2 regions of the Pseudonocardia halophobica genome follow, and region 2 is predicted to be linked to the other one. Evidence: riboswitches for the same ligand, from Rfam matches in the RefSeq annotation. Region 2 holds a riboswitch; the other holds the start of a gene.
The links. Region 2 has a riboswitch for S-adenosylmethionine ahead of ACQP04_RS14985 (aminotransferase class V-fold PLP-dependent enzyme). Riboswitches for the same ligand answer to the same signal wherever they lie in the genome.
Positions count from the first base shown of each region.

Region 1: another riboswitch for S-adenosylmethionine. It lies ahead of thrC (threonine synthase); the one in region 2 lies ahead of ACQP04_RS14985 (aminotransferase class V-fold PLP-dependent enzyme).

Region 1 is NZ_CP192046.1:2,194,326-2,198,528, reverse strand. Features, by position in the region: gene rpsT (30S ribosomal protein S20) at 1-161, shown strand, start outside; gene holA (DNA polymerase III subunit delta) at 376-1,344, opposite strand; SAM riboswitch class I at 1,573-1,717, shown strand; gene thrC (threonine synthase) at 1,724-2,989, shown strand; partial or broken gene ACQP04_RS10490 (ComEC/Rec2 family competence protein) at 3,323-4,203, opposite strand, start outside.
Region 2 is NZ_CP192046.1:3,113,657-3,117,859, reverse strand. Features, by position in the region: gene ACQP04_RS15000 (hypothetical protein) at 1-1,152, opposite strand, end outside; gene ACQP04_RS14995 (hypothetical protein) at 1,160-1,489, opposite strand; gene ACQP04_RS14990 (putative leader peptide) at 1,824-1,910, opposite strand; SAM riboswitch class IV at 2,398-2,511, shown strand; gene ACQP04_RS14985 (aminotransferase class V-fold PLP-dependent enzyme) at 2,568-4,037, shown strand.

The sequences.
Region 1 (4,203 bases), 920 kb from region 2:
GCGAGGCCGCCGAGGCCGGCGAGACCGAGAAGGCCGTCGAGCTGCAGCGCGCCGCCGCTCGCGCCCTCGACAAGGCCGCCAGCAAGGGCGTCATCCACAAGAACCAGGCCGCCAACCGCAAGTCGGCCATCGCCAGGCGCGTCGCCAAGATCGGCGCGTGAGTCCTCGGGCGCGGTCGCGCGCCCGGTGAAGCTCCCGGGTTCTTCCCGGTCGAGCGTTCCGTCGACGGCACTGCCCTTTCCCGTGGGGCAGTGCCGTCGACGCGTTCTCAGGTGGTGGCGCGCCGGTTCGTACTCCTGGTGCGTCATGGCTCCGTAACGCGGTGTCAGGGCGTGCCTGTGGGCGTCATGGCTCCCTAACGCTGCAGCATGCGGGTCAGCCGGTGCCTCGGGCGTCGACGACCGCGAGGACCGCGCGCTCCAGGGCGTAGGCGGGGTCGGCGGCCGCGCCCTTGACGTCCGCGTTGACCTGCGCGGTCGTGGCGATGGCGGTCGCGAGGCCCGCCGGCCGCCAGGCCCGCACCTGTCCCTGCGCCTTGCGGATCTTCCAGGGCGGCATGCCGAGGCTGCCCGCCAGGCGGTTGGGGTCGCCCCGGCCGGCCGCGCCGACCTTGGCGAGCGTGCGCACGGCGTCGGCCAGCGCGTCGGCCACCAGGACCGGCGCGACGCCCAGCACGAGCGCCCAGCGCAACGCCTCCAACGCACCCGCCCGGTCCCCCGCGACCGCCTTGTCCGCCACCGCGAACCCCGACGACTCGGCCCGGCCCCGGTGGTACCGGCGCACGGCCTGGCCGTCGACCTGCCCGCCCGTGTCGGAGACCAGCTGGTTCGTGGCCGAGGCCAGCTCCCGCAGGTCCGACCCGACCGCCTCGAGCAGCACGCTCACGGCCTCGGCGGTGATCGACCCGCCGGCCCGCCGCACCTCGGCGCGCACGAAGTCGGCGCGCTCCTCGGCCCGGGTCAGCCGATCGCACTTGGTGACGGCCGCACCGGCCTTCCGCAGGTCGTCGGCCAGTTGCTTGCCGCGGGCCCCGCCCGCGTGCACCGCGACCAGCACGATCCCGTCGGCCGGCTCGGCCACGTAGGCCATGATCGCGGCGACCAGGTCCTTGCCCGCCTCGTGCGCCCCCTGGATCACCACGACCCGGCCCTCCGCGAACAGCGAGGGGCTCAGGTGCCCGACCAGCTCGCCCGGGGTGAGCTCGGCGGGGCGGAACCGGCGGATGTCGGCCTCGGGATCGACCGCCCGGGCGGCGCGGAGGATCTCGCTCACGGCCCGCTCGACCAGCAGCTCCTCCTCGCCCACGACGAGCTGCACAGGGGCGGGCGGCTTCGTGGCCGGCATGGGCCGGGCTCCTCTCGCACGCGTCGCGCGGTGCCGCGCACCGGGGCCCGGGCGTGCCGGGCCCGCGGGTCATCGTCGCGCACGGCACCGACAGTCCGTGACACGGCTCCCAGAAGGTGAGTGCGGCTGGCCGGGAGCGGGGCCGGTGCCGTAACGTGCACGGCATCCGGATCAATCCGGACGCCGCGCTCGCTCCGCGCACGAAGCCTGCTCGGCACAACCGCATATGGCTCATCCAGAGGGGCAGAGGGAACGGCCCGACGAAGCCCCGGCAACCGGCGTCGAACGACGATCCGCGCAGCGCACCGCTCGGTGCGCGCACGTCGACGGACCAGGTGCCAATTCCGGCCCGCGCCAGCGGGACAGATGAGGAGATCTGATGACTCTCACTGCAGACACGCCTGCCAGCACCACCCTCGACCTCGGCTCCGCCCGCGCCCTGTCCTGTCGCGAGTGCGGCCACCAGACGCCGCTCGCCGCGGAGTTCGCCTGTCCGCAGTGCTTCGGCCCGCTCGAGATCGCCTACGACTTCCCGCACGTCACCCGCGAGTCGATCGAGTCCGGCCCCAAGTCCATCTGGCGCTACAAGGACCTCCTCCCCGTCCCGACGCACGTCCAGTCCTTCCCGAACACCGAGCCCGGCTTCACCCGCCTGATCCAGGCCGACCGGCTCGCCGCCGAGCTCGGGGTCCGCAAGCTCTGGGTGAAGGACGACACCGGCAACCCCACCCACTCGTTCAAGGACCGGGTCGTGGCCGTCGCCCTCGCCGCCGCGCGCGAGCTGGGCTTCTCCGTCCTCTGCTGCCCGTCCACCGGCAACCTGGCCAACGCCGTCGCCGCGGCGGCCGCCCGCGCCGGGTGGGACTCGGTCGTGCTGATCCCCTCCTCGCTCGAGCAGGCGAAGATCACCACCACCGCGGTCTACGGCGGCACCCTGCTCGCCGTCGACGGCAACTACGACGACGTGAACCGCCTCGCCACCGAGCTCGCCGCGGAGCACGAGGAGTGGGCGTTCGTGAACGTGAACGTCCGCCCGTACTACGCCGAGGGCTCGAAGACCCTGGGCTACGAGGTCGCCGAGCAGCTCGGCTGGCGCCTGCCCGACCAGATCGTCGTCCCGGTCGCCTCCGGCTCGCAGCTGACCAAGGTCGACAAGGGCTTCGGCGAGTTCATCAAGCTCGGGCTCGTCGACGAGAAGCCCTACAAGATCTTCGGCGCCCAGGCCACCGGCTGTTCGCCCGTCGCCTCGGCGTTCGAGGAGGGCCACGACTTCGTCCAGCCCGTCCGGCCGGACACCATCGCCCGCTCGCTGGCGATCGGCAACCCCGCCGACGGCCCCTACGTCCTCGACTCCGTGCGCCGCACCGGCGGTGCCGTCGGCCACGTGACCGACGAGGAGGTCGTCGAGGGCATCCGGCTGCTCGCCCGCACCGAGGGTGTGTTCGCCGAGACCGCCGGCGGCGTCACCGTGGCGACCGCGAAGAAGCTGATCGAGGCCGGCAAGATCGACCCCGACGCCGAGACCGTCCTGCTGATCACCGGCGACGGGCTCAAGACGCTCGACGCCGTGTCTGCCCACGCACGCCCGACCGCGATGGTGCCGTCGACCAGCAAGGCCGTCCGCGAGGCGCTCGAGGGCCGCTGACCCGGCACACCGCAACCACGACCGGGCCCGGAGGACGCGTTCCTCCGGGCCCGTCGTCGTCCCGGAGGCCCGGCGCCGGGTGCTGCGGCCCGCACGGGAGCGGCGCGGGGCCGGGAGCGGGTCCCCGCGGGCGACCAGCTCGTCGGCCCGCGTGAAGGCCACGTCGCCCGACTGGTCCGTGCGCCGCACGACGGCCCCCGACGCCGTCAGAAGGTCCAGCAGGCCCGGGTTCGGGTGCCGGTAGGAGTTGCCCGCGCCCACGCTGACCAGGGCGACCCGTGGCGCGACGGCCCGCAGGAAGTCCGGACTGGTCGAGCGGGAGCCGTGGTGGGGCACCTTGAGCACCTCCGCCCGCAGGTCCGCGCCGCTGTGCAGGAGGTCGGCCTGGGCGTCGAGCTCCACGTCGCCGGTCAGCAGGATCCGGCCGGCCGGTGTGGTCGCCCGGAGCACGACGGACGTGTTGTTCACGGCGGTGCCGTCCTCGCCGTCGACGTACTCCGGCGGGCGGTCCGGTGCCAGGACGTCGAGCGTGAGGGCGGGCCACGCGAGGCGACGGCCCGCGGTCAGCTCGAGCACCGGCGCGCCGGCGTCCGCCGCCTGCTGCGCGATCCGCCGCAGGGCCCCGGCCGGCTCGCGCGCCGGCCCCAGTGCGACCCCGCCGGCCGCCCGGCCGCGCAGCGCCCCCGCGAGACCGCCCATGTGGTCGGCGTGCAGGTGCGTGACCACCACGAGCGCCAGCGCGTCGACGCCGAGTCGGCGCAGACAGGCGTCCGTGGGGCCGTCGTCGGGACCGACGTCGACGAGGACCGCCTGGCCAGGAACGCCCGTGGCGAGGACGAGCGCGTCGCCCTGGCCGACGTCGCAGGCGACCACGACCCAGTCCGGGGGCGGCCAGCCGGGGCGGATCACGCGCGTGGGCACCAGGACGAGCGCCAGCCCGAGCACGACCGCGAGGACGAGCAGCCGGGAGCGGCGGAACCGGAGGAGCACCACCAGCACCAGCAGCACACCGGTCAGCAGGAGCGCGCCACCCACGCCGGCCGGCCAGGGCAGGACTGCTCCGGGAATCGCCGCGGCGCGGTCGGCCACCAGCACGAGCCACGCCACCGCGGGCCCGGCGAGCCACGCGCACGCGGTGGCCAGGCCGGGTGCCAGCGGGGAGACCACGGCAGCGAGCACGCCCAGGACCGTCGCCGGCGCGACCGCCGGTACCA
Region 2 (4,203 bases):
GTCCGGCGTGTAGAACAGCGCGCCACCCTGCATGGTCTGGGCGAAGGCGCCCTTGTGACCCGGCAGGTTGGTCACCGTGGTCTCCATCGCCGCACGGTTCTCGTTGTGCAGCGGGTCCCGGCCGTCGGAACGCGGACCGGTCGGCAGGTACGACACCGACTTGACCCTGGGGTGGTTCAGGTCGGAGATGTCCCAGATCCGGACCGTGGGCCGGCGCAGGTACGGGGACGGCGCCTTCACCGGGTCGAGGATGATCGTCCGCGGCTCGGCGTAGTCACTCGTGACCATCGTGTTCAGGTCCTCGCGGACCTGGATGCCGTGCGGGTTGGCGCAGCTGGGCTGGCCGAGCGCCGGCATGGTGAGGCACTGCGTCGGGTCCTCCGGCGTGGTGGTCGCGGCCGGGGCCTCGACCAGCTTCTGCCCGTCCGGACCGAACCGGACGACCTCACCCGGCGTGCCCGCGAACCCGTTGCCGGTGCGGACCTCACCTCCTGAGTAGGTGCAGGGACCCGGGACGACCGGGCCGCCCATGTAGGTCCCGTAGGCCGTTCCGTCGTTCAGAACCCAGTACGCGTCCGGCACCGACCCGCAGAGGGTTTGGCTGGGGAGGCTGATGCCGGAGAGCTTGAGCTCCGGCAGCGCGGACACGTCGAAGACGTAGGTGGCCGCCGAGTAGAGGCCACCCGCGTAGATCTTGTCGCCCTTGCGCCACGAGTACTGCATGTGGTGCGGCTCGTTCTCGACCAGCGGGCCGACGGTCGCGGTGTTGACGACCTTGCCATAGCTGGGCGAGCCCGTGGTGACGTCGACGACCGCCATGAAGTCCGGGCCCGGCAGGGCGCCCGTGACCTTGTCGGTCGGGTTCGTCAGGGACCCGGGCAGGTTCTTGACGTCCGGGACCACCGTGTCGGCGACGTTCTCGTCACCGGCCCACACGACCATGTACTCCGGTCGGGTGGAGGCGCCGCGCGAGTCCTCGGCGGCGTCGGTGTCGATGTTGTTCTCGACCCAGTAGTCCTTGCCGTCGGCCCCCTTCACGGCGGACTTGACGGTCTCGACGTCGGCATACGCGTCGCCGCCCGGCAGGGTGGTCACCCCGGCGACGACGCCCAGGGCCAGGAGCCCGAGCAGGATCTTCTTCGGTGCGCGCATCCCGGCCTCAGCTCGGCAGGAGTCGGCCGGGCGCGCCCACTGCCGACCGGGTCAGCCCGGCGATCGGGACGCCGGCGGGGGCGAGGTCGCGGCCCTGGTTCAGCAGGTCGCCCTGCTCGAACGCCGTGGACGACGGCTCCACGTACGGTGCCTCCGGCGCGGGGGCCGGCTCCTCGTCGTTGTGGGCCGTGAGCAGCGGCGCGAGGTCTAGCACCAGGTCCGGCGTGGCGGCCTGGGCCGGCCCGGTGAGGCCGACCACGGCGGCGGCCGCCAGGGTCGCGGACCCGGCGACCCGGGTCAGTGCCGACCGTGGTGGTCGGTATCGGTGTCGCGGCACGACAGTGTCTCCACTTCTTCTCGTCTGGGGAGCGGACGGCGGCGGACCGGCACCCGGGGACCAGCCGAGGGGTCCGATGTGGACGGACCTGCGACGGTGGGGCGGGCGGCGGTGGGCACGGCCTGGTGCACCGTCCGACGGACGGGCCGGGTCGGGTCGACGGGGTCGGTCCGACTGGGCCCGGTCCGGCGGCCCGGGTGGGCGGCACTCGTGCCGCGTGACGGCCGTGTCGGAGACGACGACCGGCGGGGACCGGACGGAGCCGGGCGGGCGGGGACGGGCGGTGCGCCGGAGCGAGGGTCGGCGAGGCGGTGGCCCGGGACGGGCCCGGGCCTCAGCTCACCGTCGCGCTACACAGCGCGCTCGCCACGCGACGCAGATCGACGTGACGTCGATAGGCGAAGCGGTCGGTGAGGCGCATGGCCGGAACTGTGTCATCCGGACGGAGCAGTGGAGATCACCGGGGTCGGACAGAGGGTCGTCCCACGGCCGTTCCGGACCCATTTCCGGTCCTTTCCCGTGGCCCAGGCCACTCGTTTCGGCGGTTCATCGGCGCCGGAACGGGTCCACGGCGACGTGTGACGGGGGCCGGATTGTTCACGCGATCGTGTCGACCTGGCCGGGAACCGATCACGTGTCAGCGGCTCGACCTGGCGGTTCTCCGACGCCCTCCCTCAACCGGGTGACGACGCCTCTCCCGTCGGCCATGGACGCAGAGTGACCAGCCGTCCCGGTTCGGAAAAAACGGGACGGAAATGCCGCGGAAATGGGCCGGGCCGCCCGAAGACCGGACATTCGACGCCGATCCGGAACGCGTGCGGCCGCAATGTCCGGTCATTCCGGCCGCGGTTTCCGCGGCCCGGATCACACTTGACCGTCCAGCGGATCGGCACCTACCGTCGTCGTCAGGTCAAGAGCGCCAGCGCCAAGCCCCGGCTCGCTGGCCGGCAACCCTCCTCCGCGGTGGGGTGCTCCGGGTGACGACCGGGCCGCCGCGGACCCGCGGCCGGCAAGCGCGGACCCTTCCGTCCGGCACCTCGTGCCGCACCGGGTCCAGAGTGATCCGGGAGGATCCACGATGTCCGACGTCCGCACCCAGGTCGACACTCGGGTCGACTCGGCGCCGCTCTGCACCGAGGTCCCGGGCTGCACGGCCGCCGAGGAGCCCACGCGCACCGCGACCGCCGCGACGACCCCGACCACCACCCTCACCACGACCCCGGCGCCGACGCCCCTGCCCGAGCTCGTCGGCACCGGGCTCCCGGTCCCGCTGGTCGACGGCCGCACCGTGCCGTACGCGAACCTCGACCTCGCCGCGAGCGCCCCCGCGCTGCGCGCGGTCGCCGACCACGTGGCCGAGCTCCTCCCCTACTACTCGAGCGTGCACCGCGGCGCCGGCTACGCCTCGCAGGTCTGCACCTCGGTCCTCGAGGGCGCCCGGGACACCGTGGCCCGGTTCGTCGGGGCGCGCGCCGACGACGTCGTCGTGTTCACCCGCAACACCACGGACGCGCTCAACCTGCTCGCCGGCGCCGTCCCCGGTGCCACGCTGTGCCTCGACGTCGAGCACCACGCCACGCTGCTCGCCTGGCGCGGCACCGACCACCGCGTGCTGCGGGCCCCGGACACCGTCGGCGAGACGCTCGATCTCCTGCGGGACGCGCTGACCGCCGAGCGGACCGCCCTGCTGGCGATCACCGGCGCCTCCAACGTCACCGGCGAGATCCTGCCGATCGACGAGATCTGCGCGATCGCGCACGCCGCCGGCACCCGGGTGGTGCTCGACGCCGCCCAGCTCGCCCCGCACCGCCGGGTCGACATCGCGGCGTCCGGTGTGGACTACGTGGTGCTGTCCGGGCACAAGCTCTACGCACCCTACGGCGCCGGCGCGCTGATCGGGCGGCGTGACTGGCTCGACGTCGCCACCCCGTACCTCGCCGGCGGCGGCGCGGTCCGGTCGGTCGGCGTCGAGGACCGCACCGCCGAGGTCAGCTGGGCCCCGGCGCCGCACCGGCACGAGGCCGGCACGCCGAACGTCCTCGGTGCCGCCGCCCTCGCCGCCGCCTGCCGCGCGCTGGACCCGGTGATCGACGAGATCGCCCCCGCCCACGAGCGCGCCCTGCTCGCGCGCCTGGTCAGCGGGCTGTCCGGGATCGCCGGCGTCCGTCCCCTGCGGATCTGGGCGGACGCGCCGGACCGGGTCGCGGTCGCGTCCTTCACGGTCACCGACGTCCCGGCCGGGCTCGTCGCCGCGGCGTTGTCCGCCGAGCACGGCATCGGGGTGCGCGACGGCCGCTTCTGCGCCCACCCGCTGCTCGCCCGCCTCGCCGGCGGCGCCGACGCGGTGCGCGTCAGCCTCGGCCTGAACACGACCGAGGAGGACGTCGACCGGCTGGTCGAGGCCGTCCGCACGGTCGCGACCGCGGGTCCGCAGTGGGACTACCGGGAGGTCGACGGCCGGTGGACCCCGACCCCGGACCCGCGCGACCTCGACCCGCTGCGGCTGGGCGCCGTGGCCGGGCCGGGCGGGGCGGCCTGCGGGCACTGATCCCGCCCGGCGGCAGGGTGCCCCGCCGCCGGGCGGCGGGACGCGCCGCTCGGCCTGTGCGGTCGGGTGGACGGGCGCATCGTCGGCGCGTCACCGTCGTGTCCCCGCACGGTCGGGTGGTACACCCACCCCGGGCGACGACCGGGTCGCGGCGAGCACGGAGAGT